DNA from 3 places in the Kribbella sp. NBC_01510 genome. Region 1 is predicted to be linked to each of the others. Evidence: riboswitches for the same ligand, from Rfam matches in the RefSeq annotation. Region 1 holds a riboswitch; each other region holds the start of a gene.
The links. Region 1 has a riboswitch for cobalamin ahead of cobN (cobaltochelatase subunit CobN). Riboswitches for the same ligand answer to the same signal wherever they lie in the genome.
Positions count from the first base shown of each region.

Region 2: another riboswitch for cobalamin. It lies ahead of OG558_RS28255 (SCO2322 family protein); the one in region 1 lies ahead of cobN (cobaltochelatase subunit CobN).
Region 3: another riboswitch for cobalamin. It lies ahead of OG558_RS42105 (ribonucleoside-diphosphate reductase subunit alpha); the one in region 1 lies ahead of cobN (cobaltochelatase subunit CobN).

Region 1 covers NZ_CP109418.1:6,173,106-6,183,064, forward strand. The annotation lists gene OG558_RS30625 (pentapeptide repeat-containing protein) at 15-431, opposite strand; gene OG558_RS30630 (hypothetical protein) at 496-759, opposite strand; gene OG558_RS30635 (class I SAM-dependent methyltransferase) at 756-1,547, opposite strand; gene OG558_RS30640 (ADP-ribosylglycohydrolase family protein) at 1,577-2,860, opposite strand; gene OG558_RS30645 (NlpC/P60 family protein) at 2,883-3,749, opposite strand; gene OG558_RS30650 (mandelate racemase/muconate lactonizing enzyme family protein) at 3,746-4,810, opposite strand; gene OG558_RS30655 (serine hydrolase) at 4,807-5,610, opposite strand; gene OG558_RS30660 (cobalamin biosynthesis protein) at 5,653-6,582, shown strand; gene OG558_RS30665 (phosphoglycerate mutase family protein) at 6,573-7,253, shown strand; gene OG558_RS30670 (DUF3500 domain-containing protein) at 7,244-8,221, shown strand; cobalamin riboswitch at 8,292-8,448, shown strand; gene cobN (cobaltochelatase subunit CobN) at 8,484-9,959, shown strand, end outside.
Region 2 covers NZ_CP109418.1:5,644,434-5,654,392, reverse strand. The annotation lists gene OG558_RS28300 (right-handed parallel beta-helix repeat-containing protein) at 1-779, shown strand, start outside; gene OG558_RS28295 (hypothetical protein) at 786-1,157, shown strand; gene OG558_RS28290 (RNA polymerase sigma factor) at 1,191-1,790, opposite strand; gene OG558_RS28285 (sugar transferase) at 1,880-3,406, opposite strand; gene OG558_RS28280 (PspA-associated protein PspAA) at 3,679-3,954, opposite strand; gene OG558_RS28275 (PspA/IM30 family protein) at 3,951-4,778, opposite strand; gene OG558_RS28270 (DUF3043 domain-containing protein) at 4,943-5,530, shown strand; gene OG558_RS28265 (aldo/keto reductase family protein) at 5,553-6,563, shown strand; gene OG558_RS28260 (hypothetical protein) at 6,560-6,769, shown strand; cobalamin riboswitch at 6,757-6,888, shown strand; gene OG558_RS28255 (SCO2322 family protein) at 6,975-7,682, shown strand; gene OG558_RS28250 (CbiQ family ECF transporter T component) at 7,683-8,771, shown strand; gene OG558_RS28245 (ABC transporter ATP-binding protein) at 8,768-9,959, shown strand, end outside.
Region 3 covers NZ_CP109418.1:8,621,999-8,631,957, reverse strand. The annotation lists gene OG558_RS42140 (hypothetical protein) at 1-228, shown strand, start outside; gene cimA (citramalate synthase) at 474-2,063, shown strand; gene OG558_RS42130 (hypothetical protein) at 2,060-2,296, shown strand; gene OG558_RS42125 (MGH1-like glycoside hydrolase domain-containing protein) at 2,283-3,539, opposite strand; gene OG558_RS42120 (MarR family winged helix-turn-helix transcriptional regulator) at 3,631-4,083, shown strand; gene OG558_RS42115 (isochorismatase family protein) at 4,159-4,731, shown strand; gene OG558_RS42110 (ribonucleotide-diphosphate reductase subunit beta) at 4,799-5,899, opposite strand; gene OG558_RS42105 (ribonucleoside-diphosphate reductase subunit alpha) at 5,860-8,673, opposite strand; cobalamin riboswitch at 8,806-8,932, opposite strand; gene OG558_RS42100 (DinB family protein) at 9,051-9,632, opposite strand; gene OG558_RS42095 (Fic family protein) at 9,721-9,959, opposite strand, start outside.

The sequences.
Region 1 (9,959 bases):
CTCCCGGCCGACCATCAACCCGAAGCCATCCGAGCCCAGACCGTCCGAGCCGAAGCCGTCTCAGCCGCGGGCGTCTGAGGCCGGGTCGGCCGGGACTGGATCACCCACGGCGGCACCGTCCGCCGAACCCACCCTGGAGCGGAAGCCGACGACAGCCGCGGTCGGCTGGGCCCCGGCGATGCGCCAAGTAGTCGGCCAGGCCCTTGCCCGACCCGCCTGCCCCCAAGCCCGCACCCCGCAAGCCGGCACCCCCAAAGCCGGCACCCCGCAAGCCGGCACCCCGCAAGCCGGCACCCCGCAAGTCGGCACCCCCAAAGCCCGCACCCCGCAAGCCGGCACCCCGCAACCTGATCAGCGCCCCGGGACCTGCCCCGCCGAGTCGACGGAACCGCCCCTGGCCCGGGACGACAAGAACCGGGAACGGTGCACACCGCAGCACGTGTGCAAGGTCCCAAGCTCCCCGCGTACGCCGGCCAGGCCCGGGCGCTGAGCTACTCAATGGCGCTTGCGGCGGTCCGCCTTCGACTGGGCGCGGCGGCGCTTGCGCTCGCGGCGAGCACGGTCCTGCTCGGTGTCCGTGTGGTGGTGGTCGGTGCCGCTCGGTGACGCTGTGTCTTCGGCGGCCTTCGTGCGGGCGTTGCGGATCAGAACAACGACCACGCAGAGGATCGCCAGCCCCGAGAAAATGAACACGTACCACATGCTGAACCCCTCCCGCTCGCTGTCGATTCTCGGCGGGATCAGCGGTGGGGACCTCATCCGTTGCGGATGGCTGCCGCCGCGGTGAGCCGGGCCACCCAGAGTTCTTCGGCGGGCCACTGCGAGGCCCAGGCGGTGCTGACGATCTCGTAGTACGGGTGGTCGGGTGCGTCCGGTGGGGCGTAGAGCTCGTGCAGGGCTTCGACACTGAAGCCGAAGCGGCGCAGGAGGCGGATCCAGTCGCCGTGCGAGGGGTGGAACTCAGCGCCGCCGCCCGGCCAGCGAATGTGGTAGGCGGTGCGCTGTCCGCGGTGGAGGCTGGCGGTGGCGACGCCCTCGTCCTCTGGCACACAGAGTGCGGACAGCAGGCTGTTGGTGAGGAACACGAGTCGTCCACCGGGCCGCAGTACTCGGGCCGCCTCGGCGAGCCAGCGTTCCGGGTCGCACCACGCGGCGGCGCCGTGTTCGCTGACGACGAGGTCGAAGGAGGCGGTCGCGAGCGGCACGTGCTCAGCATCCGCCTGCACCAGCGGGAACGTGGGTCCGTTACGGCGCTGCAGCGCGCGAGCCGTCCGGAGCTGTTCAGCCGACAGATCCACGGCGACCACGCTGGCGCCGGACCGGGTGAGCCAGGCCGAGCAGTACGCCGTACCGCAGGCCAACTCGAGTACGTCGAGACCGTCGACCTCCCCGAGCACGCCGAGTCGCTGCTCCGGCACCCCGAACAACCCCCACACCATCTCCGGCCTGGACCACAGCCCCTCCGCCGCCGGACCGGTGAAGCGCTCGTTGACCACCGCCCACAGCGCCCGATTCACGGCGATCTCGTCAGCCCGCTTCCCCTCCATCCAGCCAGCGTAGGCGCGAAGCGTGCTGATCAGCTCTGCGAGAGGGCCTGGCGTACGGCGAGGGTCCGGGTGGTCAGTTCGTCGATGGTGATGCGGTCGAATCCTCGGACGGCGCTGCGGACGATGCGATTGCCTTGGGCTGCCAGGTCGGCGGGGACGGCGGACGCGCCGTGGAGGGCGCCGAAGGTGCTGCCGACGGTGGCGGCGTTGGAGTCGGTGTCCCGGCCGGCGGAGACTGACAGGCCGAGAGTACGGCGGTAGTCGCCGTCGCCCCAGAGCAAGGCGATGCTGATGATCGCCGCGTTGTTGAGCGTGTGGACCCAGTTGTAGTCGAGGGCCGAGTCGACCCAGTCGAGGGCTTGCTCAGCGCTGGCGCCGTCGGTGCGCAGCCCGAGGACGGCACGCTGGCTGACGGCCAGCCGCGAGTTCGGCGGGACGACCTCGACGGCGACGCGCAGCGCGTCCGCGGCCGAATCGGCGACGAGTGCTTGGGCGACCAGGGCGGCGGCCCACTGTGCGCCGTACACGCCGTTGGCCGTGTGGGACAACGACGCGTCGACCAGCGCGAGCCGGGCGGCCTCGGCGGGGTCGCCCGGGTTCGCGTAGCCATAGGTGTCGACGCGGATCAGGGCGCCGATCCACTCCCGGTAAGGGTTGCGGACCGTAGCCGTCAGCGGCGGCCGGAGCCCCGCGACAAGGTTGCGGTAGGCGACGCGCTCGGCCGTGTAGGTCTGGGTGAACGGCATCCGGTCCAGCCACTCGCGGGCGACGTCGTCGGTCGTCAGCCCGCGGCCGTACGTCTCCAGCAGGTGGAGCCCGAGCATGGTCCAGTCGATGTCGTCGTCGCGCGGGATCGCGTCGAACCGCCCGTCCGACGCCTCGCCGGCTGACGGGTGCGGGCGGAGCCCGTCGGGTGGTGTCTCCAGATACGGCACGAATCCGGTCAACGGCCACGCATCGGCGGCTCGCAGGTAGGTCTGCACGTCCGCCCGGGACAGACCCTCCACCGGTTTCCCCATGGTGTTGCCGATACAGCGCCCGAGCCACGCGCCGCTGATCCGGTTCGCCAGCGTGTCCTCGTCGACCGGTGCCAGTGGCAACTCCACGGGTGCTGCCGGCGGTTCGTCGTACGGCCAGTCCGCCGGCCGCTCGAGGGCGGCGAGCTCGGTCTCCACCGCGGCGAGCGCGGTCAGGTCGTCGTCAGCGGCAGCCTGCCGGGCTCGAGCCAGCAGGTCCGCGGCGGGACAGCCCGCGCTGACCAGCTGCTCGGCCTCGTCCGGAACCAGGTCGCGCGGATCCAACGCGTTGTGCACAACATCTCCTCCGAAGTGGCGGTCAGAAGCGTGCGGCAGTGACCAACGTGGCTCGGCGGTCGTCGGTCAGGGGTGCGTTCTCGAGCTTCTTCCCTGTCTCGGAGGCGTGCAGCATGCCTTCGGCGGAGACGAAGCCGACGTGATGGACCTGCTGGCCAGGGCGGCCGAAGAAGTAGAGGTCGCCGGGCCGAGCCTCGTCGACAGGGATGTCTTCCATCGCGGCGGCCTGGTCGTGGGCGTCCCGCGGCGTCCGCAGGCCGAGGACGCGCCCGACCGTGTGGATCAGACCAGAGCAGTCCAGTCCGTACGCGGACGTACCACCCCACAGGTATTCGAGGCCGAGGAACATCGACCCCAGCCGGAGCCGGTCCTCCGGAGTCGCCGGGTCCTCGACAGACCGCAGTACGTCGTCCGCCAGCCAGCCGGACCCGTCATCCGGAGTGGCGACCCGCGTGTACCCGTCCGCGTGCTCGATCGACGCCAGCACGGTCCCGAACGACAGCTCGGTCAGCGCGGCACCGCCAGGCTCGGCGGTCAGCGATGCCGTCGGTACGGCGATCGCGACCGGAGCCGAGGCGCTGCCCGGCAACTCACCCAGGTGGCTCGACGGGACCCAGCCCGGGTAGCCCAGCTCGTCCTGGGAGGACGGCTGCCACGGAGCGACGATCTCGGACCAGCCGTCGCGTTCGGAGCGGACCAGCACGGGCTCGGCGAACAACAGCTGGGTCAGGGTCCGGCCGTGCAGGCCGAGGCGGATCTCGGTGTCCATGGACTTGGCCCAGGCGGCCACGTCGGGCCGGGCGGCGGTTGCCGGAGCGTCGATGTCACGCGGCGCATCCGGCGAAGTCCACACGGTACTGACCGGGACTTTGGCGGCGACTAGCTTCATACGGTCAAGCCTGTCACGCCGAGCCCAGGAGCCGCAGGCAGGTGGATCAGCGAGCCTTCATAACGAATGCCGCCGGCCACCGGAGCCTCGCGAAGCCACCACGCCGCGTCCAGGTCGTTGACCGCCGTCGTCGGGTGCGCAGACACCAGCGCGGCCGCCGCACCGACGCCGACATGGCTCTCCATCATCGAGCCGACGATCATGCCCAGACCGTGTTCCCGCGCCAGCTCGAGCAGTGTCCGCGCCGGGCCGAGCCCGCCGCACTTGGCCAGCTTCACGTTGACCAGGTCCGCGGCGCCCTGCCGGATCACGGCCACCAGATCGCGTACGCCGTACACCGACTCGTCGGCGAGGATCGGCGTACCGACCCGATCGGTCACCCACGCCATCCCGTCGAGGTCGGCCGCCACGACGGGCTGCTCCACGAGCTCGATGGCGCAGCCCGCGTCCTCCAGCGCACGGATCGCGGTGACCGCGTCGCGTCGCGACCAGCCCTGGTTGGCGTCCAACCGGAGTGTCGGCCCCGGGCCGATCGCCTCGCGGACCCGCCGGACCCGCTCGACGTCGGCCTTGGCGTCGGTGCCGACCTTGACCTTGAGTACGTCGAAACCGTCCGCGACCCGGGCTCGTCCGGCGGTCGCCAGCGCCTCGGCGTCACCCACGGACAGCGTCACATCGGTGCGTACGACGTCGACCGTCGACCCGAGGAACCCGTGCAGCGTCTGACCGCGACGGCGCGCGGCCAGGTCGTGCAGGGCGACGTCGACGGCCATCTTGGCGCCGAAGTTGCCGGCGGCGGCGTTCTGCACGCGGCGCAGTGCCTCGGTCAGATCGTCCGGGCCGAGACCGTCAAGTGCGGTGGTGATCGGGCCCTCGACGCAGGCTTGGGCGCCGGCGAGCGAGTCGCCGGTCACCTTCCAGACCTGCGGGGCCTCGCCCCAGCCGCTCAGCTCACCGTCGCTGATCTCGACCAGCAACGAGTCAGCGTGCGTCGCCGTTCGCAGAGCCGTCACGAAGGGCGTGTGCAGCGGCGCCGACACCAGGTGCGTCGTGATCTTCACCGGATCGCCTCCAGGTCGTGCCGGTGATTCCAGGCTTCGAGGGCGATCGCGGCGATCAGGTTCTGCGCCTCGGAGTCCGGCAGGTCGGACGTCGTACACACGACCAGCACGAACGGGTCCGCATCCGGGGGCCGGACGATGCCGCCGTCGTGCCGGATCCGGGTGTCCCAGCCGTTCTTGTGCTCGACCCGCGTGCCGGTCGGCAGCAGGGCCGGGATCTCGCCGTTCCACTGGTTGCCGGCCAGGAGGTCCCGCAGGTAGTCGTCCTTCTGGTTGCCGACCGCAACCAGTACGCCGGCGAGTCCGGCCGGGCTCATCGTGTTGCTGATCCCGGCCCGCTGAGCGGCGGCGTCGTCGATCCCGCGCCGGATCGCGCTGTCCCCCGGTCCGTACTCCGCGAGCACCGCGTGGGCGGCGTCGACGCCGACCTGCTCGAGCACGAGGTCGGTCGCCAGGTTGCTGGAGCGGGTGATCATCTCGCTCGCCAGCCAGCCGAGCGGCACCGGCGTACCCAGCTTCGTCCAGGTCGCGGGCGCCTCGTCCTCGTCCGGATTCACCCCGAACCGCCCGCCGGCCGCGGACGCGAAGTCGTTGTGCACGGTCACCGGCTGGTCGAGCGTCAGCTCACCCGCCTCGATCTTCCGCAGCATCGCCATCGCCACCGGCAGCTTCATCGTGCTGGCCGCGTAATGCGTCCGCTCCGCCGCGTGCTCGAACACCGGTACGCCGTCCAGCCGTCCGAGCCAGACCCCGAACTCCCCGCTCCCGTCGACCTCTCGGAGCAGCTCCGCGATTCCCATGCGGATCACCCAATCACAACCCCACCTGGCAGACTGCCGAGGGTGTCCAGGGCTCTCGGCATCCTCCTCGGGTTCGCCGCCGACCGTGTCCTCGGCGACCCGCGCCGCTTCCACCCGGTCGCCGGCTTCGGCCAGGCCGCCGCCCGGCTCGAGTCTCGCTGGTACGACGACTCGCGCGCGGCGGGTACGGCGTACGCGACCGTCCTGGTCGGTACGGCGACCGCCGCCGGAGTCATCGCCGAACGGCTCACCCGGAATCGTCCAATTGTCCACACGATCGTCACCGCGGCCGCGACCTGGACAGTGCTCGGCGCGCGCAGCCTGGAGCGTGAGGCCGAGGTGATGGCCGGGTTGCTCGAGGAGAAGGACATCCCGGCCGCGCGAGACCGCCTCAGCCATCTCTGCGCCCGCGACGCGACCGACCTGGAAGCCGATGAACTCGCTCGCGCGACCGTGGAGTCGATCGCCGAGAACACGTCCGACGCCTGTGTCGCGCCGCTGCTGTGGGGCGGCGTGCTCGGCGTACCCGGGCTGCTCGGTTACCGCGCGGCCAACACGCTGGATGCGATGGTCGGCTACAAGTCGGCGAAGTACCTCAACTTCGGGTGGGCATCGGCGCGGCTGGACGACGTACTCAATCTGCTGCCCGCTCGGGTGTGCGCGTTGCTCACCGGACTCGCGGCGGGGCGGCCGCGGCAAGCGGTGACCGTGTGGCGGCGGGACGCGCCCAAGCATCCGAGTCCGAACGCCGGACCGGTCGAGGCTGCGTTCGCCGGAGCCCTCGATCTGACGCTCGGCGGGACCAACAGCTACGGGTCGTATCAGGAGGACCGTGGCACGCTGGGCAACGGACCCACGCCGGCGGTTGCCGACGTACGCCGTACCGCCGCGCTTGCCCGGCGCGTCGGAGTCGCGGCGGCGGGGGTCGCCGCAATGCTGGCAGTACGGCGGAAAGGGACACGATGGATCTGAGTCGGCGGCCGTTGCGGATCGCGCTGATCCGGCACGGCGAGTCCGAGGCCAACCTGGACAAGACGATCTTCGAGCGCGTCCCCGACCACGCGATCCCGCTCACGCCGCATGGGCACGAGCAGTCGGCCAAGGCGGGGAAGGAGCTGCGGGAGCTGTTCGAGGACGAGCCTGTCCGCGTGTACGTCTCGCCGTACCTGCGAGCCCTGCAGACGCTGGACTCACTCGGCCTGGACGATCTGATCGGCCTCGCCCGCGAGGAGCCGCGGCTGCGGGAGCAGGACTGGGCCAACTACCAGGACACCGCGGACATCGAGCAGCAGAAGGAGCTGCGGAACCGGTACGGGCACTTCTTCTACCGGTTCACGGACGGTGAGTCGGGCGCGGACGTGTACGACCGGGTGTCGTCGTTCCTGGAGACGATGCACCGCGACTTCGAGACCCCGGGGGTTCCGCGCAACGTGCTGCTGGTGTCGCACGGGCTGACCATGCGGTTGTTCTGCATGCGCTGGTTCCACTGGTCGGTGCGGTTCTTCGAGACGCTACGTAACCCGCACAACGCCGAAACACGCGTCCTGCTGCGGCAGCCGGATTTCCAGTACAAGCTGGACCGGCCGTTCGAACAGTGGACGCATCACGAACCGACGGAACGGGAGCGATCGGCATGGTTGTAGAACAGACCCGGGAAGCGGTCCTCGAGCTGCTGGCGAGTCTTTCGTCCGCCCAGCTCGACAAGATCACGGCGGCGTTCGACACGCCGGATCACCACCAATGGACGTATCTGCCCGGTGCCGTTCCGGGCCTGCCGCTGCACGAGCTGTCGGCGGCGCAGGAGGCTCTCGTCGTGCGCCTGCTCGGGCTCGTCTACAGCGAGCGCGGTCTGGCCGATTTCCGCGGGGTGATGGCGGCCGAGATCATCGTCCGCGGCCTCGCTGATCCGATGGAGGTCGCGGAGGTCGGCGGCTGGGCCGGTTCGACGGTCGGCGATCGCTACTACCTCCGCGTGCTCGGAGACCCGGCCGGGGCCGGGCCGTGGGCGTGGCGGCTGAACGGTCACCATCTCGCGCTGCACGTCACGCTCGTCGACGGCGCCATCTCGTTCACCCCGCAGTTCTTCGGCTCGAACCCGGCGGAGGTCCGCACCGGCCCGCACGCCGGGCGACGGTTCCTCGCCGCGGAGCAGGACCTCGGCTTCCAGCTCCTGCACGCGCTCGAGCCGGCCCAGCTGTCCGTCGCGCTGGTCTCCGACGCGGCGCCGGACGACATCCTGACCCGGCACGATCCGGTCGCCGACGCATCCCTGCTGCACCGCGGGCTCGCGTACGGCGACATGACACCGGAGCAACGGCAACTCCTGAGCCTCCTCATCGGCCAGTACGTCGGCCGCGCCGCCGGACCGATCGGGCTGCAGACCTGGCAGGACATCACCGACCAAGGCATCGAACGCCTCACCTTCGCGTGGGCCGGCGAGACCGAACCCGGCGTCGGCCACCGGCACTACTACTCGATCGCCGGCCCCACCTTCCTCGCCGAGTACGACAACACCCAGGACAACGCCAACCACATCCACTCCGTCTGGCGAGACCTCCGCAACGACTGGGCCACCGACCTCCTCGCCGCCCACTACGCAATGCATCGCTGAGGCCGGACCGCCAGGCCATCACAACTGCCGCCCGCAAGGTGTCGCGTCGCTCACGTGCGCCCGGTCGCGCCGATTGTGATGGCCTGGCGGTCCACGCCGTCCGATAGAGTCACGGAGTCAATCGACGGCATCAGCAGGAACCCGGTGTGAGTCCGGGACGGTCCCGCCACTGTGAATCCCTCGCACCCGAGGGGGAGTCAGGAACTGCCGCCGTCGTACCTCCGGTCGGGGCGTGGACACCCCGAGGAAGGACCGGTTACGCGTGCCCGCGAACCTGTTGCTGCTCTCCACCGCCGACACCGACCTGCTCGCCGCCGCCGAGGCGGCCGCCGGCTGGACGGTCGCGAACCCGGCCCGGCTCGACCTCGACGGCCTGGCGCCGTTGCTCGCCGCCGCCGAGGTCGTGGTGGTCCGTCTGCTCGGCGGACGCCGCGCCTGGGAGGAAGGTCTCGACGCGGTCATCGCGTCCGGCAAGCCGGCCGTCGTGGTCAGCGGTGAGGCCGCACCCGACGCCGAGCTGATGTCGCTGTCGACCGTGCCTGCCGGCGCGGTGACCGAGGCGCTCGCCTACCTCCGGGAGGGCGGTTCCGAGAACCTGCGCAACCTGGCCGCCTTCCTGCGCGACACACTGCTCCTGACCGGCGACGAATTCGAGCCGTCGCGCGCACTCCCGGCGTACGGAGTCCGCGGGACGTACGTCGAGGACGACCGGCCGGTGGTCGGGATCGTCTACTACCGCGCGCACGAAATCTCCGGGAACACCGCGTTCGTCGACACACTGGCCGCTGCGGTCGAGGCGGCGGGTGCGCAGCCGCTGCCCGTGTACTGCGGGACCCTGCGTGGACTGGATGCGACGTCGTCCGAGAATGCCGGACTGTTCGACCTGCTGCGCAAGTGTGACGTCCTGGTGACGACTCTGCTCGCCGCGGGGGGATCCGTCGCGGCCAACGCGAGCGCCGGCGGTTCCGACGACTCCTGGGATGCCGGGGCGCTCGCCTCGCTCGACATCCCGCTGATCCAGGGCCTCGCGCTGACGTCGACCCGTGAGCAGTGGCTGGCCAGTGACGCCGCGGTCAGCCCGCTCGACGCCGCCACTCAGGTCGCGATCCCGGAGTTCGACGGGCGACTGATCACGATCCCGTTCTCCTTCAAGTCGTACGACGCCGACGGGCTGGCCCGATACGCGCCGGACCCGGAGCGGTGCGCCCGGCTGGCCGGGATCGCGGTCGCGCACGCCCGCCTCCGCCACGTACCGGCTCACGACAAACGGCTGGCTCTCGTGTTGTCGTCGTACCCGACCAAGCACGCGCGGATCGGGAACGCGGTCGGTCTCGACACACCGGCGTCGGCCGTGGTCCTGCTCGGTCAACTCCAAGACGCCGGGTACGACCTCGGCGACCTCGATCTCAGTGAGCTCCAGGGGCCGGACGGCGCCGACGGGTTGATCCATCGGCTCATCGCCGCGGGTGGCCACGACGTCGACTGGCTGACCGACGAGCAGTTGGCGAACGCCGTCGCGAAGGTCCCGCTCAGCATCTACGAGCAGTGGTTCGGGCGAGTGCCGGAATCGTTGCGTGCGGCAATGACCGAGGCGTGGGGCGAGGCGCCGGGCCAGCTGTACGTCGACACGTCCGGCGACGAGCCCGCGGTGGCCCTGGCCGCGTTGCGTTTCGGGAACGTCGTGCTGATGATCCAGCCGCCGCGTGGCTTCGGCGAGAGCCCGGTGGCGATCTACCAC
Region 2 (9,959 bases), 530 kb from region 1:
GGATCCACGACAACCACAGCGCGGGGCTGTGGGCGGACACCAACAACACCAGCTTCGCCATCGAGGGCAACTACATCTCCGGCAACCTGGCCGAGGGCATTGTCTACGAGACCAGCTACAACGCCTCGATCCGCGGCAACACGTTCGTCCGCAACGGTCTCGGCAAGGGTCCGCAGAACGGCGGGTTCCCGACCCCGGCGCTGTACGTCTCCGAGTCCGGGGCCGACAAGCGCGTGGCCGGAATGTTCAACCAGTCCTTCGAGATCAGCGGCAACGTCTTCACCGACAACTGGGCCGGCGTAATCCTGTGGGAGAACGCGGACCGGTTCTCCGGCTCACCGGCCAACACCAGCACGGGTTCGGGCACCCTGGTGAACCCGAAGCTCGTCACCGCCAAGACCTGCAACGCGGCCAACATCCTCGACCAGCCGTACCTCGGCGACTGCCGGTGGAAGACCCAGAACGTCCGCGTGCACGACAACGTGTTCAGCCTCGACCCGGACAACATCGGCAAGTCCTGTGCGTCGCGCAGCGGCTGTGGCTACAACGGGTTGTTCTCCAACTGGGGTACGTTCCCGACCTGGTCGCCGTACCAGAAGGCCACCGTGCAGGACGCCATCACCTACCACCAGGGCAACCGTTTCTTCAGCAACACCTACGCCGGGCCGTGGAACTTCATCGTGCACGGCCAGGGCACGCGGGTGAACTGGGCCTCGTGGCAGGGAGCGCCGTACGGGCAGGACGACGACAGCGTGATCAAGGTGACCGAGGAGCGTTGAGCAGCGATGATCGGGCCTCCTGAGCGTGCCGCGGGCGAGCAGATCGCACTGCTCCGCTCGGTCGGCTATGCCGCCTTCGGGCGGCACGAGCGGGATCTCGACGTCCTCGACCTGATCTTCGACAGCATCATCGACGCCCCTGGTTCCGAAGACATCCGGCGGCTGCGGTTCGCCGGCCACGGCATCACTCTGGACGTCGACGTGCACGGTCAGGCCGATCTGACCATCGAGCTGCGGGTCTCCCCGTCCGGTCCGGTCGCGGTCGAGTCCCGCGGCGGCGAGGCCGAGGGCCCGACCGCCGCGCGGCTGGTCAGTTTCCTGCTCCGCTGGCCGGGCAGCACACAACGACCGGTCCGGACCGCCTGGATCATGCTCTGATCAGGCGGTCCGGACCGGACACAGAATGCTGTTTCAGGAGGCAAGCAGCAGTCTGAGTTTCTCGAGGCAGCGGCCGCGGATGGGGCCGATGCTGCCGATCGGGATACCGATCGTGGCGGAGATCTCCGCGTACGGCGCGGGCGGGTCGGCCATCAGCATGCCGAGCAGCTGCTGCCACCGATCCGGCAGGCTTTCCAGCGCCCGCCGTACGTCGTGCGCCCGCTCGCCGGCGAGCAGCTCGGCGTCCAGCTCGGGCTGGTCGCCCGGCTGTCCCTCGAACGCGGACGACTCGTAGGTGAGCAGGACACGCTTGCGGAATGCCAGCACCCGCAGGCATTCCCGGCGGGTCGTGACGACCAGCCACGCGCCGACCCGCTCGGGGTCGACGCGGTGAATGTGCTCGAGCAACCGCAGCCAGACCATCTGCGACACGTCGGCAGCGTCGCTGTCGCTGAGCCGGAAGCTGCGGGTGACGGCCCAGACGAGCCGCGCATAGTGATCGACCAGCCGGCTCCACGCGCCCTGGTCCCCGGACGCGGCCTGGATCACCAGGGTCGCGGCCTCGGACCGGACAGTGGTGTCCTCGGTCGTTGCCTGATCAGTACCGGATTCGGCACTGAGGTGTTGCGTCATGAATTCCCCCCTCGGGAATGCACCGCTGTTCGTCGTCCCCCGACGTGGTGCTTGGATGTCGCGCCGGCCGGCAGAAGGCCGGAGCGAGGTCAGTAAGCGCCGTCGCTACCGAGGACGGCGCGGGCGGTCTTCCACAAGATCAGCAGGTCCAGCGCGATCGACCAGTTGTCGGCGTAGCGCAGGTCGAGCCGCATGGACTCCTCCCACGTCAGGTCGCTGCGTCCACTGACCTGCCACAGACCGGTCAGGCCCGGCTTCACGAGCATCCGGCGCGCGTCGTCGATCGCGTACTGCGCGACCTCGGCGGGCAGCGGCGGCCGTGGGCCGACCAGTGACATGTCGCCACGGAGCACGTTCACCAGTTGCGGCAGCTCGTCGATCGAGAACCGGCGCAGATACTTGCCGACCTTGGTCACGCGCGGATCGTCGCGGAGCTTGAACAGCACCCCGTTGCCCTCGTTCAGCACGGCCAGCTCGGCCTTGCGGGCCTCCGCGTCGGCCACCATCGTGCGGAACTTCAGCATCGAGAACTGCTCTCCGCCACGACCCACCCGGGTCTGCCGGAACAGCACCGGTCCACGGCTGGTCAGCTTGATCAGGACCGCGGTGACGAGCAGGATCGGCGCGATCGCCAGCAGCAGCAGGCAGCCGACCACCCGGTCGAAGATGCTCTTCAGCAGGTGCGGCCCGCCGGAGACCGACGGCCGCTCCAGGTGCAGCAGCGACAGGCCGGCCACCGGGCGGATCGAGATCCGCGGACCGGCGACCTCGACGATCCCCGGCGAGACGATCAGTTCGACCCCGCGCTGTTCGAGCGCCCAGGACAGCTTGCGCAGCGTGTAGCCGGCCAGCTCCGGATCCGCGGCCACCGCGACGACGTCCACGTCGTACTTGTCGACCGCGGCCAGGATGTCCATCTCGGTCCGGCCCAGGAGTTCGAGCTCAGGCTCCGCGAAGGCGTCGCCGCGCGGCAGGCAGCTCGCCACCACGACGTAGCCGTCGGCCGGCCGCTCCTCCAGGTGCCGCCGCAGCGTACTCACCTGATCGTTGCGTCCGACAACGAGCACCCGGCGCATGCACCGGCCGGCGAACCGCCGCCAGGAGATGCTGCGGTGCAGCACCCAGCGTCCGGTCATCGCCGCCAGGCACGTCATCGGCACCGCCAGGACGACGAATCCACGCGCGACCTCGCTCTTGGTCGCGTACGACGTGATCGCGACCACGGCGGTCAGCGCCACCGCGGCGCGGATGATCGAGCGGAACTCTTCCGGCCCGGTGCCGAAGTAGCGGGTCTCATAACCCCGCTGCAGCGCCACACAGGCCAGCCAGGCGATCGGCAGCAAGGCCCCGACCAGGAAGTAGCCGACATTGATCTGGGCCCCGAACCGGGCCACCAGCGCCAGCGAGCCCCCGATCACGCCGGCACCCAGGTCGGCGGCGAGCGCGGCCCGCCGGTATCTCCCCACCCAGCGTGCCTCGGTGAACCGGGCCGATTGCGGCACGATCGCCGGGACCTCGTCCGGAACCACCCAGACCGGCCGACGACGCTCCCCCGACGACGCCGGCCGCAGCTCAGCTGGTTCGGCCAACCCCTCCGACATGACAAATTCAGTCACGCACAGTCACCCCCCACAGGTGAAAAGCGATGCCCGTGACCAACCCACACCCCGTCACGGACCTCGATGAACGCCGCCCCCACAACGACGTGAAGCAGACAGTACTACGAGGATGCCCCGTACAACAGCACTAGTAGGGAGTGTTTACCCCGGCGCAACCCAACTAACAGGCAGAGACCCCCGAGGCCGCGATGCGGGCCTCGGGGGTCTCGAATGACTTGACTACCAGAAGTGATCAGCCGCCGGGTCGGGGACGGAGATCGGGGTGTGGCTCAGCCGGCGATCAGGCCGTCGCCGCTGATCAGCTCGCGCATCTCGGCCAGCGAGCTGTCGCCGGGCGGCAGGATCGCGTCGGAGTCGTGCAGCTCGTCGTCCGGCACCCTGGCACCGGAGCGGACGAACTCCAGCAGCGCGGCGAACGCGGTCTGGAAGGCCGCCTCGTCGCCGGCGGAGACCGCCTTCTCCAGGTCGCCGTCGACCGCGTTCAGCGCGTCGAGCTTCTCGTCGGCGAGGCGGTACTGACCTTCACCCATGATGCGAACGATCATCGAACGTCTCCGTCCTGAGGTCGCACCGGCTCGGCGGCCGGCTGCTGCACTGGCTGCTGGGTCTGGGTGGACTGCGGCGCCGCGGCGCCCTCGGCCTCACCGGAGAGCTCCTTCGGCGCACTGCCGCCGGACAGCTGGGCCTTCATCGCGGCCAGCTCGTTCTCCACGTCGGAGCCGGACGACATCCGGTCCAGCTCCAGGGTGATGTTGTCCTTGACCGTACCGCTCGCGTCGTCGAGCGCGCCGGAGGCGAGCAGCTCGTCGATCGCGCCGGCCCGGGCCTGCATCTGCTGGGTCTTGTCCTCGGCCCGCTGGACCGCCAGGCCGACGTCACTCATCTCCTCGGAGATGCCGGAGAAGGCCTCGTTGATCCGGGTCTGCGCCTCGGCCGCGGTGTAGGTGGCCTTGATGGTCTCCTTGCGGGTCCGGAACGACTCGACCTTGGCCTGCAGCCGCTGGGAGGCCAGCGTCAGCTTCTCCTCCTCGCCCTGCAACTGGGCGTGCTGGGTCTGCAGATCGTCGATCTGGCCCTGCAGCCCGGACTTGCGGGTCAGGGCCTCCCGGGCCAGGTCCTCACGGCCCATCGAGAGCGCCTTCTGGGCCTGCTCCTGCAGCTTCGCCGACTGGGACTGCAGCTGGGACGCCTGCAACTCGACCCGCTTGCGGCTGGTGGCCACGTCGGCCACGCCCCGCCGTACCTTCTGCAGCAGCTCCAGCTGCTTCTGATACGAGTAGTCAAGGGTTTCGCGAGGATCCTCGGCCTTGTCCAGGGCGGAGTTCGCCTTGGCCTTGAAGATCGTCGACATCCGCTTGAAGATGCTCATCGATATCCGTACCCCTTCTGTGCCGGCGTGACGACCCGGCGTGCCTTATCCACCCTATGTCCCCACGGGTCACCACACCATCAGGACCGGCCCCGATAAAGTAGTGCCTAGGTCCGGGGACCACCCCGAGTCGCGACCTGCCCTGCGAATGAGGTTCAGACCCCGTGTTCCGTCGTACCAAGTCTGAGACAGCTACCACCGTACCCGGCGAGCCCCAGGGCAAGCCGGGTGGGAAGGGACGCCCCACCCCGACCCGCAAGGAGGCGGAGGCGGCCCGCAAGCAGGCGCTGAAGAAGCCGCGCAACCGCAAGGAGGCGTCGGCGTACCGGCGGGAGAAGGTCCGCACCGAGCGGGCCAAGATGCAGGACGCCCTGCGCACCGGCGACGACCGGTACCTGCCGGCCGCCGACAAGGGCCCGGTCCGGCGCTTCGCCCGGGACTATGTGGACGCCCGCTACTCGGTGATGGAGTTCGCGCTGCCGGTCCTGCTGGCGGTGTCGCTGGTCGGCGTGGTGTTCTCGGCGCAGTTCCCGTGGCTGGCCGGCGTGGTCAACCTGCTCTTCCTGGTGATGATCGTACTGATCGCGGCGGACTGGTTCCTGCTCTCGGCCGGGCTGCGGAAGGCGGTCACGGTGAAGTTCCCGAAGGAGTCCACCAAGGGGCTGGGGTTCTACGCGGTCCGGCGGACCATGCAGATGCGCCGCTGGCGGATGCCCAAGCCGATGGTCAAGCGCGGCGAGAAGCCCAGCTGACCGGGCCGGTAGGGTCAGGGGTATGGACTTCCGCTATCTCGGCAACAGTGGTTTGAAGGTCAGCGAGATCTCGTACGGGAACTGGCTCACGCACGGGTCCCAGGTGGAGAACGATCAGGCCAAGGCCTGTGTGCGGGCGGCCCTGGAGGCCGGCATCACCACGTTCGACACCGCCGACACCTACGCCAACACCAAGGCCGAGTCGGTCCTCGGCGAGGCGCTGGAGGGTGAGCGGCGCGAGTCGCTGGAGATCTTCACCAAGGTCTACTGGCCGACCGGCCCCGGCGGACCGAACGACACCGGTCTGTCCCGCAAGCACATCCACGAGTCGATCAACGCCTCGCTGAAGCGCCTCAAGACCGAGTACGTCGACCTCTACCAGGCGCACCGGTACGACACCGAGACGCCGCTGGAGGAGACGATGGAGGCGTTCGCCGACGTCGTCCGGTCCGGCAAGGCGCTCTACATCGGCGTGTCCGAGTGGACCGCGGATCAACTCCAGGAGGGCCACCGGCTGGCCCGGGAGCTGCGCATCCCGTTCGTCTCGAACCAGCCGCAGTACAGCATGCTCTGGCGGGTGATCGAGGCCGAGGTGGTGCCGGCCTCGAAGGAGCTCGGCATCGGCCAGGTGGTGTTCTCGCCGATCGCGCAGGGCGTGCTCACCGGTAAGTACCTGCCAGGTCAGCAGCCGCCGGACGGCTCCCGGGCCACCGACGCGGCCGGGTCGAACTTCATCAAGCGGTTCCTCACCGACGACGTGCTCACCCGGGTCCAGGACCTGAAGCCGGTCGCCGACGAGGCCGGTCTGTCGCTGTCCCAGCTGGCGATCGCCTGGGTGCTGCAGAACCAGAACGTGTCCTCGGCGATCATCGGCGCCTCCCGGCCCGAGCAGGTCACCGAGAACGTGAAGGCGTCCGGGGTGAGGCTCGAGGAGAGCCTGCTGAAGCAGATCGACGAGACGCTGGGCGGCATCGTCGAGCGTGACCCGGCCAAGACCGCGCAGAACGCGCCGCAGACTCGGCCCGGCTCGTGAGCTGGAGCTGGCGGTTCGAGACCGCTTCCGGCGCCCTGGTCGACCCCGGTGAGGTCGGTGGGGCCGAGTTCTCCGCACAGGGTGACGCGGAGAGCTGGCTGGGTGAGCTCTGGCGGGACCTGGCCGACCGTGGCGTCGCCCAGGTGTACCTGCTGGAGGACGACCGGGAGGTCTACGGCCCGATGAGTCTGGCCGCGCCAGAGTAGGCTTCGGTCCGAACACGCCTGCGTCACAGGGAAGCCGGTCCAAGTCCGGCGCTGACCCGCAACCGTAGGCCACCTCAGGTGGCGAGCCGGAACACTGTGCCGCAGGCAGGCTCAGCTACCCGCCGTGGTCCGCGGGTGGGGCCCCTACCCTGCCGGTGCAGGCGGGACTTCCTCCACCGGGCCACGGCCCGATCGAGGACATGAGATGACTGCACACCGGACCGTACGACTGGTCCTCGCCCTGCTGGCGGGTCTCCTGCTGGCGGGGACCGTCGCCACCACCGCACAGGCCGAGGACGGCTATCGCTTCTGGGGCTACTACCAGTGGGCTTCCGGCCAATGGGCCTTCTCACCGAAGGGCTCCGACGCCGTCGTCCCGGCCGACGGGGCGGTGGAGGGCTGGCGGTTCGCCGTCGGCGGCGCGAAGCCCCGGGTGCCGCGCGCAGCGGGGGATTTCGAGGCGATCTGCGGCAAGACGCCGGCCGAGACCGGCAAGAAGCGGGTGGCCCTGGCGGTCGACCCGGGTACGCCGGAGGACGCGGCCGGCGGTGAGACTCCGGGTCCGGCCACCGGCACGTGTGTGGTGACCGACGTGAAGGCGACCGGCGCGAAGATCCTGGCCGCGGTCGCGCCGGTCCGGATCGAGAAGGGCCTGACCTGCGGGATCGCGGGCTACCCGGCCAAGGGCTGCGGCGACCAAGTGAAGAACATCCAGGTCCCGGCCACCGACACCCCGGTGACGCTGCAGATCGGCGCCGCGGTCGGTGCCGCACCTGCGGCCTCCCCCTCGCCAGTCGCATCCTCCTCGGACGGCGACGGCGCTCCGTGGGGTGGGATCATCATCGCCGCCGCGGTTGTCGTCGTACTGGCCGGTGGTGGTCTGCTCCTCAGTCGCCGCCGTACAGCCAAGTAAGTGCGTGCTGTCGATCGTCTGACGTTCCCCCGGGCGCTCCACCCGGGGGCCTGGTGGCTGTGGGCGCTCGGTATGGCCGTGGCCGCCAGCAGGACGCGGAACCCGGTGCTGCTCGGGCTGGTCCTCGCAGTGACCGGATTCGTAGTGGCCGCCCGCCGGACCGATGCTCCCTGGGCCCACAGCTACGCCGCGTTCCTCAAGCTCGGTCTGGTGGTCATCGGCCTCCGGGTGGTTTTGCAAGCGCTGCTGTCCACCCGCTCGCAGGGGAACACGGTCCTGTTCACCCTGCCGCAGATTCCCTTGCCTGACTGGGCAAACGGGGTGAAGCTCGGCGGTGAGGTCACCCTGGAGGCGTTGCTCACCGCGCTGTACGACGGTGGTCAGCTCGCCGTCATGCTCTGCTGCGTCGGTGCCGCCAACGCACTGGCCAGTCCCCGGCGGCTGCTCAAGTCGTTGCCCGGGGCCCTCTACGAGATCGGCGTGGCCTGTGTGGTGGCGCTGACGTTCGCGCCGCAGCTGGTGACGGACGCCCGTCGCATCCGCGCCGCACGCCGTCTGCGCGGCCGCACCCGCGGCTCCTTCCGTACGACGGCCATGCCCGTGCTGGAAGGTGCTTTGGACAGGTCGGTCGAGCTCGCCGCCGCGATGGACTCGCGCGGCTACGGACGTACGGCGCACGTCCCGCAAGCGCAGCGTCGTCTCACCGCTGTCTGCGTCCTGCTGGGGTTGCTGGGCATCCTGCTCGGCGTCTACGCGTTGCTGACCGAATCCATGGCGTTTCCGCTCGCGGCGTCCGCGCTGGCGATCGGACTGCTGCTGGCCCTCGGAGCCATGGCGATTGGGCGTCAACGGGTCACTCGGACTCGATACCGGCCGGACCCGTGGGCGCTGCCCGAGTGGCTGGTCGTGGCGTCCGGCGCGATCGCTGCCGGGGCTATGGCCACCGCCGCGGCTCGTGGTGTCCCCGGACTGCTGCTGGCGGGCCCGTTGGTCGTTCCACCCGTTCCGCTGGTGCCCGTTGTCGGCGTACTGATCGGACTGGCGCCAGCGGTGGTCGCGCCTCCACAGGTCAGGCGGGCGGTCGCATGATCGAGTTCGACCGGGTGACAGTGACGTACGACGGGGCCGTGGAGCCGGCGCTGCGGGACGTGAGCTTCACCGTGCCCGAGGGTGAGCTGGCGCTGGTGATCGGGCGGACCGGGTCCGGCAAATCCACGTTGCTGCGGGCAATCAACGGACTGGTGCCGCACTTCACCGGCGGCACGCTGGCCGGGCGGGTGCTCGTCAACGGACGGGACACCAGCGAGTACCGGCCCCGCGACCTGGCCGACGTGGTCGGCATGGTCGGTCAGGATCCGATGGCTGGGTTCGTGACCGACACGGTCGAGGACGAACTCGCTTACAGCATGGAGTCGCTCGGAGTCGCGCCGGACGTGATGCGCCGACGGGTTGAGGAGACTCTGGATCTGCTGGGGCTGGCCGACGTACGGGATCGGGCGTTGACGGCGCTGTCGGGCGGGCAGCGGCAGCGGACCGCTATCGGCGCCGCACTGACCTCTCACCCGGCTGTGCTCGTGCTGGACGAGCCGACGTCCGCACTGGACCCGCAGGCGGCTGAGGAGGTGCTGGCCGCGCTGCAGCGACTCGTGCACGACCTGAGCGTCACTGTGATCATGGCCGAACATCGGCTCGAGCGCGTGATCCAGTACGCCGACCGAGTGATCGAAGTACCGGGTGGTGCGGCTGCTGTGTCCACTGGGCTACCGGCGGAGCGGATGGTGACCGCTCCGGTCGCACCGCCTGTGGTGGAGCTGGGGCGTCTGGCCGGCTGGTCGCCACTCCCCCTGTCTGTGCGCGACGCCCGACGGGCAGCTGTCGCCTTGCGAGGCCGTTTGGACTCCATCGTGCCGCAGAGGTCGGCGGCTGCCCGGGGAGCCGAGCTCGCCCGGTGCACCGACCTGGTGGTTGGCTACGGCAACGTCATGGCCTTGCGGGGCGTGTCACTGAGTATCAAGGCCGGTGAAATCGTCGCACTGATGGGCCGCAACGGCGCCGGCAAGTCCACACTGCTCAACGCCCTGGTGGGGATCCTGCCGGCGCGATCCGGTACGGCGGCAACGGCCGGCGCGGACCCGCGTCGTACCAAGCCTTCCGAGCTGGTCAAGGCGGTCGGACTGGTCCCGCAAGAGCCTGCCGACCTGCTGTACGCCGCCACGGTCGCCGAGGAGTGTGCGGGCGCCGACTCCGACTTCGGTGTGCCGGCGGGTAGTTGCCGTG
Region 3 (9,959 bases), 2.4 Mb from region 1:
TACGAGGCGGTCTGGCACGAGCGGGAGTGGGTCGTGGTCCGCCAGCTCGGCGTGGGGGAGGACGGCGACGTCACGCGGTACTGGTGGCAGCGGCTCGAGGACGACCAGGGCATGCTCACCGACCAGGCCCTGGACCGCGACGAATGGGGCCTGCGGCCCCTGTCCCGCGAGGACTTCTACACCGCCTGGGACGACCCGGGCTGGTCCCTGACCATGCTGACGGCCTGAACTCCGCCGTACGCGGTAGTACTGGTTCGCGTACTGAATGACCGTGATACGAGACGCTCCCGCCATCGCGTGGACATTCTGTGGCAGACTGCCAAATGTCATGAAGAACTACCAGGTCATTATTACCTAGGCGCGCTCAGCCAGCAGTACCTGAGCGCGCAGACCTCTCGCACCTTGCGGGAGGTTTTTTGTTTGCCCCCGACGTCACAGTTCGAACACCGCCAGCCCCCCTCGGAAGGCCGATCATGAGCATCTCGGACGAGTTCCACGTCTATGACACGACTCTGCGCGACGGGGCGCAGCAGGAGGGGCTGGCGCTGTCCGTGGCCGACAAGATCGCCATTGCGCAGCACCTGGACGACCTGGGCGTGGGCTTCATCGAGGGCGGCTGGCCCGGCGCGGTGCCGAAGGACACCGAGTTCTTCGAGCGCGCCCGGACCGAGCTGCACCTGAAGAACGCGACCTTCGCGGCCTTCGGCGCGACCCGGAAGCCGGGGACGACCGCGGCCGAGGACGCGCTGGTCGCCGCGCTCCGCGACTCCGGCGCGGGCGTCGTCACACTCGTTGCCAAGAGCCACGATGCGCATGTCGAACGGGCGCTGCGTACCACGCTCGACGAGAACCTCCGGATGATCGCCGACACCGTCCGTCACCTGCGCGAGCACGGTCAGCGGGTCTTCCTCGACACCGAGCACTTCTTCGACGGCTACCGCGCCAACCGCGCATACGCGCTGGAAGTGGTACGAGTAGCCACCGAGGCCGGTGCCGACGTGGTCGCACTGTGCGACACCAACGGCGGGACGCTGCCCCGGGAGCTGCAGGACATCGTCCGCGACGTCCTCGATTCCACCGGCGCACGCCTCGGCATCCACTGTCACAACGACGCCGGCTGCGCGGTGGCGAACTCGATCGCCGCCGTCGAGGCCGGCGTCACGCACGTCCAGGGCACGATCAACGGGTACGGCGAACGCACCGGCAACGCCGACCTGCTCGCGATCGTGGCCAACCTCGAGCTCAAGCGCGAGATGGACCTGCTCCCGGCCGGCAAGCTGGCCGAGTCGTTCCGGATCGCGCACGCGATCGCCGAAGTGACGAACGTTCCGCCGTCGACCCGGCAGCCGTACGTCGGTGTGTCCGCGTTCACCCACAAGGCGGGCCTGCACGCCAGCGCCATCAAGGTGGATCCCGATCTCTACCAGCACACGGATCCGGCCCGGGTGGGTAACGACATGCGGATGCTGGTCTCCGAGATGGCCGGCCGGGCGAGCGTCGAGCTGAAGGGCCGCGAGCTCGGCTTCGACCTCGGCAACGACCGCGACCTGGTCGGCCGGGTGACCGACCGGGTCAAGGAGATGGAAACCCGCGGGTACACGTTCGAGGCCGCGGACGCCTCGTTCTCGCTGCTGCTGACCGAGGAGGTCACGGGGAAGCGGCCCAGCTACTTCGACGTCGAGTCGTGGCGAGTGATCACCGAGTCCCGGGCCGACGGCGAGGCGGTGTCGGAGTCGACGGTGAAACTGGTCGCGGGCGGCGAGCGGGAGATCGTCACCGGTGAGGGCAACGGCCCGGTGAACGCTCTCGACCATGCGCTCCGCACCGCGATCGAACGCGCGTACCCGGCGGTGAACAAGTTCGAGCTGGTCGACTACAAGGTCCGCATCCTCGACCAGGGGCATGGGACGGACGCGGTGATCAGAGTGCTGATCGAGACCGCGGACGGCGAAGGTTCGTGGGTGACGGTCGGGGTCGGGCACAACATCGTCGAGGCGTCCTGGGAGGCGCTCGTCGACGGCTTCACCTTTGGTCTGCTGCGTCACAAGGAGGTCGTCCGATGAGTCTGCTCGCGGTCGAACGCATCACCACGGTCTTCACCGCGCAGGTGGTCGAGGTCGAGGGGATGCTCGCGCGCATCGCCGTACTGCTGAATCCGTACGACGTCCGCGAACTCGCACTGTCGCTCGATCAGGGCGAGTTGCGGGTCGTCGTCGAGGGCGACGGTTTCGACGCCGGCCGGGTCGCTGCCCGGCTGGCGAAGGTGATCGGCGTCTTGGACATCACGTACTCCTGAGCAGGTCGAGCGTCAGGGCAGCTGTCCACGAGAAGTCCCGCGCTCCGCGGGCAGCTCCGGTGAACGGATCGACGTACTCGGCGAAAGTCGTCTCCGCGGCCAGCGCGAGTACGTCGTCCCGCAGCACGCCGGCCGCCTCGTCGTACCCGAGCTGGGCCAGGCCGCGGTGGATCACCCATGCGGTGTTGAACCAGCTCGGCCCACGCCAGTACCGGGACCGGTCGAACGCGGGCCCGGTCAGGTCGTAGCTCGGCACCAGCTTGACCTGGCCGAGCCGGAACTTCGGTCCGCGCGCGGTCGCCAGCAGCTCGTCGACCTGGCGCAGCTCGGGGACGAGCAGCGGAACGAGCCCCGAGATCGTGTCCGCTCCGACCAGCCGGTCGTCGTGCAGATCGCGCGCGTGAAAGTTGCCATTGGCAAACAGTCGTTCGAGTGCCGTCGTCAGTTCGGCCGCCGCGCTCAGATGTGGCGCAGGATCGAGTGCCAGCTCCTCGGCGATCGAGGCGAGCGCGTGCTCCGAGACGATCAGCAGGGCGTTGAAGCACGGATCTTCGAGCGCGAACTCGAAGGGTGTCCGGGTGTCGTCGTAGCCATGGTCCCGGTACGTCGCGGCGAGCCGGACATACCGTCCGTAGTCGAGGTCCGTCGGCCGATCGGTGCCGCTGGCATGCTCGGTGTCCCTGCGGGTGAAGGTGTCCGGCGGCGCCGGTTCGACCCGCGCCAGCGCTTCGTCCCAGGCCGGGCTGTTGTCCATTCCCGACTCCCAGGGATGCACCACGGAGACCAGGCCACGGCCACCGAGATCCCGGCGTTCCCGCAGATAGGCATGCCAGGCAACGAGCTTCGGATACAGCCCGGCCAGGAAGTCGCGTCGTACCGACTCCGCCTCGTCGGCCTGGTGGGTCAACCAGACGGCGAGTGCGTGAACCGGGGGCTGGACGATCCCCGAGGTCTCGACGCCGCCGGGGGTCGATGCCTGCCAGAAGTCGGGTCCCGGGAAGTAGGCGTCTCGCGGCACGCTGGGGGAGAAGTTGATGTGCGGGATCCGTCCGTCCTGCCACTGCGAGGCGAACAGCGACTCCAGTTCGATCTGAGCGCGCTGTGGTGCGGCATGTCGCAGTCCGATCGCGATGAATGCGGAGTCCCAGCTCCACTGATGCGGGTACAGCGAACGCGACGGCACCGTCGAACGGCCGGTCCAGTTCTCGTCCAGGACCCTCGTCGCAGCGTCCCGAAGCTCCACCAGGCTCACACGGTCTACGTGATCACACCCGGAGCGGGTCGGCAACCTCCCCTGTTTAGTCAGTTCGGACTGATCAGTTTATGCTGTTCAGATGAGTGCAACGATCTCGGCGTCGGCGGTGCAGGCTGCCGGCGAGGTGCGGGTGGTCTTCGGCCGCGTCAAACGCCGGTTGAAGGAGCTCGCGGACAAGGACGACCTGACCCCGTCGCAGTCGTCCGTGCTCAGCCGGCTGGACAAGGACGGTCCGGCGTCGGCCAGCGAACTGGCGGCGGCGGAGCGGGTTCGTCCGCAGTCGATGGCCGCGATCCTGTCCGCCCTCCGCGCGGCCGACCTGATCGAGCGCCATCCGGATCCTCAGGACGGCCGTCGCCAGGTCATCTCACTGACCACGACAGGCCGGCACCGGATCCAGGGTGACCGGAGGGTTCGGCAGGAGTGGCTGGCCCAGGCCCTGCAGGACAACTGCACGGAAGCCGAGCGGCAAACCATCGTGAAGGCTCTGGCTCTCCTCGACACCGCCCTCGAGGCGGCGGCCTCGCGGTGACCCCTGCCCCGGCCAGATTCGACCGGCCCCCGCCCGCTGGGATCGGTCGTCCACAACCCAACTGAGAGGCTCATCGTGCCCGTCACCACCCTCGACCCGAAGACCGCCCTCGTGGTCATCGACCTGCAGAACGGCGTCGCCGTCCTTCTCGGCGAGCCGTATTCCACCGCGGACGTGATCAACCGGACGGCGGAGCTCGCCGATGCTTTCCGCAAGCACGACCTTCCGGTCGTCCTGGTCCGGGTCAGCTTCGCCGCCGACGGTTCCGATCGCCTGCCCGGGCGCACCGAGCTTCAGCGCCGGACCGGTACGCCGACCGCCAACGCCGCCGAGATCGTCGACCAACTGGCCGGGCATCCCGAGGACATCATCGTCACCAAGCGGAACTGGGGCGCGTTCTACGGCACCGACCTCGACGTCCACCTGCGCCGCCGCGGTATCACGCAGATCGTCCTGACCGGAATCGCGACCAGCATCGGCGTCGAGTCGACCGCCCGCGCCGCCTACGAACACGGCTACAACGTCACCCTCGCCACCGACGCGATGACCGACCTGTCCGCCGACTCCCACGACCACGCCCTCACCCGGATCTTCCCCCGCCTCGGCGAAACCGGCACCACAGCCGAGATCATCGCGCTGCTCGGCTGACTCCTCGTCGCCCTGATGACGGCGCGCGCCCGCCAGGGCAGGTCCTGGCGGGCGCGCGCCGGCTACCTCAGTCCCAGCTCAGGCCGCTTGATGACTGGTACTCGATGACGCGGGTCTCGAAGAAGTTCTTCTCCTTCTTCAGGTCCATCACCTCCGACATCCACCCGAACGGATTGCGGGTCTCGCCGAAGATCGGGGCGAGGCCGATCTGCTCGGCGCGGCGGTCGGTGATGAAGTGCATGTACTGCTCGCACAGCTCCGCGGTGAGGCCGAGCATGCCATTCGGCATCGTGGCCCGCCCGTAGGCGACCTCCAGTTCGCAGGCCTCGGTCAGCATCTGCCGGATCTCGGCCTGGAACGCCTCGGTCCACAGGTGCGGGTTCTCCTGCTTGATCTGGTTGATGCAGTCGATGCCGAAGTTCAGGTGGATCGACTCGTCCCGCAGGATGTACTGGTACTGCTCGGCGATGCCGACCATCTTGTTCCGCCGGCCCAGCGACAGGATCTGCGCGAACCCGGTGTAGAACCACATCCCCTCGAACACCACGTAGAACGCGATCAGATCGCGCAGGAACGCGGTGTCGGTGGCCGGCGTCCCAGTGCGGAAATCCGGGTCTTCCAGGTGCTGCGTGTACTTCAGCGCCCAGGCGTCCTTGTCCGAGATCGATGGCACCTCGCGGTACATGTTGAACAACTCGCCCTCGTCCAGGCCGAGCGACGTACAGATGTACTGGAAGGTGTGCGTGTGCACGGCCTCCTCGAACGCCTGGCGGAGCAGGTACTGCCGGCATTCGGGGTTGGTCAGCTGCCGGTAGACGGCCAGGACGATGTTGTTCGCGACCAGGGACTCCGCAGTGGCGAAGAACCCGAGGTTGCGCTTGAGCATCAGCCGCTCGTCGTCGGTCAGCCCGTCGCGTGCCCCTGGTTGACGCCGCCACAGCGAGATGTCGGCCTGCATCGCCACCTCGGTCGGCATCCAGTGGTTGTTGCATGCGGCAAGGTATTTGTCCCAGGCCCACCGGTACTTCAACGGCAGCAACTGGTTGACGTCGGCCCGCGCGTTGATCATCGCCTTGTCGGCGACCTCGACACGCGACGCGCCGACGGCGATCTCACTCAATCCGGTCGTCACTGGCAGGCCTCGCAGTCCGGGTCGTCGATGGAGCAGACAGCTCCCGCAGGTTCAGGAAGTGCAACCGCTACCGCGTTCAGTCGTCCATCCGTGCCCGTCAGCGTGGACTTCTCGACGTGGGTTGCTGACTGGGAACGCAGGTAATAAGTCGTCTTGAGGCCATATCGCCACGCCGATCGGTACAGCTCGTCCAGCGCCCGGCCGGACGGCGCGGCCATGTAAAGGTTCAGCGACTGCGCCTGGTCGATCCACTTCTGCCGCCGCGACGCCGCCTTCACGAGCCACATCGGGTCGATCTCGAAGGCGGTCGCGTACAGCTCGCGCAGGTCGGCCGGCACCCGCTCGATCCCGGCCAGGACGCCGTCGTGGTACTTCAGGTCCGACACCATCACCTGGTCCCACAGCCCGCGCGCCTTCAGGTCGGCGACGAGGTACGGGTTCGCGACGGTGAACTCACCGGACATGTTCGACTTCACGAACAGGTTGCTGTACGCCGGCTCGATCGACTGGCTCACGCCGCAGATGTTGGAGATCGTCGCGGTCGGCGCGATCGCCATCACGTTCGAGTTCCGCATGCCGTCGCGCAGCACCTTCTGCCGGAGCACATCCCAGTCGAGCTGCGTGCTGTCGTCGACGATCACGTCGCCGTCCCGAGCGGCCCGGAGCAGCTCGAGCGAGTCGATCGGCAGGATCCCCTTGCTCCACAGCGAACCGTCGTACGTCGAGTAGCGGCCACGCTCGGCGGCGAGGTCGCTGGACGCCTCGATCGCGTGGTAGCTGATCTGCTCCATCGCGCTGTCCGCGAACTCGACCGCGGCGTCGGAGGAGTACGGGATCCGCAGCGAGAACAGCGCGTCGGCGAAGCCCATCAGGCCGAGGCCGACCGGGCGGTGGCGCTGGTTCGCGCGCTCGGACTCGGGCGTGGTGTAGAAGTTCACGTCGATGACGTTGTCGAGCATCCGGACCGCCGTCTTCACGGTGTCGCGGAGCAGATCGGCGTCGAGACCCCCCTCGGTCAGGTGCGCGACCAGGTTGACCGAGCCGAGGTTGCAGACCGCGGTCTCCTCGACCGTCGTGTTGAGAGTGATCTCGGTGCACAGGTTCGACGAGTGGACCACGCCGTCATGCTGCTGCGGCGAGCGCAGGTTGCAGGCGTCCTTGAAGGTGATCCATGGATGCCCGGTCTCGAACAGCACGGTCAGCATCCGGCGCCACAGGTCGACGGCCTTGACCCGCTTGAACACGCGGATCTCGCCACGGTCCGCCGCCGCTTCGTAGCCGGTGTACGCCTCGGCGAACGCTGCGCCGTACAAGTCGTGCAGGTCCGGGACCTCGTTCGGCGAGAACAGGGTCCAGTCGCCGCCCGCCTCGACGCGCTGGAGGAACAGGTCCGGCACCCAGTTGGCCGTGTTCATGTCATGAGTACGACGCCGCTCGTCGCCGGTGTTCTTGCGCAGGTCGAGGAACTCCTCGACGTCGATGTGCCAGGTCTCCAGGTACGCGCAGACCGCGCCCTTGCGCTTGCCACCCTGGTTGACCGCCACGGCGGTGTCGTTGGCGATCTTCAGGAACGGTACGACGCCCTGCGACTCACCGTTGGTGCCGCGGATCTTGGCGCCGATGCCGCGGACCGGGGTCCAGTCGTTGCCGAGGCCGCCGGAGTACTTGGCGAGCAGAGCGTTGTTGCGGATGCCGTGGAAGATGCCGGCCAGGTCGTCGTCGACCGTGGTCAGGAAGCACGACGACAGCTGCGGCCGAGTGGTGCCGGAGTTGAACAGCGTCGGCGTCGACGACATGAACCGGAACGAGCTGAGCAGTTCGTAGAACTGGATCGCGCGCGCCTCCCGGTCGTCCTCGCGCAGCGCCATCCCCATCGCGACCCGGAGGAAGAACGCCTGCGGCAGCTCGAACCGGACCTTGTCGATGTGCAGCAGGTACCGGTCGTACAGGGTCTGGAGAGCGAGGAAGGTGAAGTCGAGATCGCGCTCGGGACGGATCGCGGCGGCGAGCCGGTCGAGGTCGAAGGTGGCCAGCTCGGCATCGAGGTGACCGGCGTCGATACCGACCTGGATGTAGCGCGGGAAGTAGTCCGCATACGCCTCGGTCATGTCGGCCTGGCTGGCCTGCCGGGGCTCGCCGTGCACGCGGCCGAGGGCCTCGCGGCGGATCTGGTCCAGCAGCAGGCGGGACGCGGCGAAGCTGTACTGCGGCTCGGTCTCGACGTAGGACCGGGCGGCCATCACCAGCGCGAACTCGACCTCGTGCTGTGCGATGCCGTCGTAGCAGGAGCCGAGAGTCTCGTCGAGGATCAGCTCGGGGTCGACCGAGTCGAGCCCATCGGCCGCTTCCGCGACGATCACCCGCAGCCGGTCGACATCCAATGGCGCGGTGCTGCCGTCCGCGGCGCGCACCGAGACCGCGGGCCGCTCGGCGATCCCGGCCGGGTCAGATGGTGTCCTGGCCTTGGTCCGCTCCTCGCGGTACAACACATAGGCCCGGGCGACCTGGTGCTCACCGGCGCGCATCAGCGCCAGCTCGACCTGGTCCTGGATGTCTTCGACCTGGACGCTGCGGCGGGTGTCGCCGCGGCTGGTCAAGGCGCCCACGACCCGGCCGGTCAGCTCGGCCACCAGGTCGCGGACCCGGTGGGTGGCGCCGGCGTCGGCGCCCTCGACCGCGAGGAACGCCTTGCTCATGGCAACGGAGATCTTGGTCGGATCGAACGCGGTGCTGCTGCCGTCACGGCGGACGACGGTCAGCTGGATCGGCTGGTCGGTCGTCACCGCGGAGGATGAGGAAGCAATAGTCACAGGTGTGCTCTCCACAAGAGTTCGGAGGACCGTTGCCGCACGGATGGGCGCATGACGAGGCAGGCAGCTCCGGCCGGGAACGCTGCCGCCACGCCCTGCGACCCACCCGCGAGGTCTCGGACCGCGCGCACCGGCGGTGCGCGCGCCGGTGGCAGGTATCCGGACTCGCGGACAGTGTCCGCTCACCGTTGCGGGGCAGTTCCGGATTCGCACCGGATTCCCCTGTTGCCTCGGAGTGGCCCACATCTTGTGGTGCCGGACGCGATGAGCTGTCCAAATATGTAGAGCCGCTCCGAACCACCAGCAGTAGTGATGCTAGGTGGATCGCACTAGATCTTGTGGTAGCGCCACGCCGCGTGTCGCACATGTTGTGGTCCTCACGCTGCGACGGCATAGAGATCCTGCAAAGTCATGATCTCCGAGCCGTGGTGGATCAGCTCGCGGTTGAGCCGGAGCACGACGTGACCGAACGGCTCGCCGGCGTCCAGCTCGGTCGCCTGGCTCAGGCCGACCGCCATCACCTGCTCCTCGTCCAGCGCGGCGATCGACTCCTGCCAGGCGTCCACCCAGTGCGTCAGCCAGGCGACCGCATCGCGGGCGTTGCCGTGCAGCGTGATGTCGGCGCGCCCCTGCCGGCTCTCGCCGAACGTCCACTCCCAGCGCTCGAAGAACGTCTCGGTCAGGTGGGCGATCAGCCAGGCGATCGTGCGCGGGCCGCGATGGTCCGGCTCGTCCGGCCACTGCGCCACCCACTCCCCGGATCCGAGTGATCGGTAGTGCGAGGCGTAGTGACGTCGTACGACGGTCAGGGCCTCACTGCTCGGACGCCAGAAGTACTGCTCGTCGGTCAGTTGGGCGAGCCGTCCGGACAGCACCATCCAGCTGAAGCCGAGCTGGCCTCGCACCATCGCCATCGCCGATGGTCGGTGCAGGATCTCCCAGTCGAACGGCTCCGGCATCACGATTCCTCACGCTCCCCGTCGGGCATCTCGATTTGAGACGCGATCGAACATGTGTTCGAATTGTGTCCCGACGGGGAGGAGAAAGTCAATGCTGACGGTGTGTTGGTTCTGGCCTCGACGGCACGGGTCTGCTAGGCGGTTCGATCCTGGTATCGGCCGCCGGGCTGGCGAAGCGCCGTTCGAGCAACGTGAACGCGTCGATCAGTTCGGGCGCCTCGTAGACGCGGTTCCGGCGGCCGTCGGTGACCTCGCGCAGGACACGTGTCTCGACCAGGCGCGCGAGTCCTTGGTTGGCGGCCTGCTGAGACCGGTCGATGAGCCGCG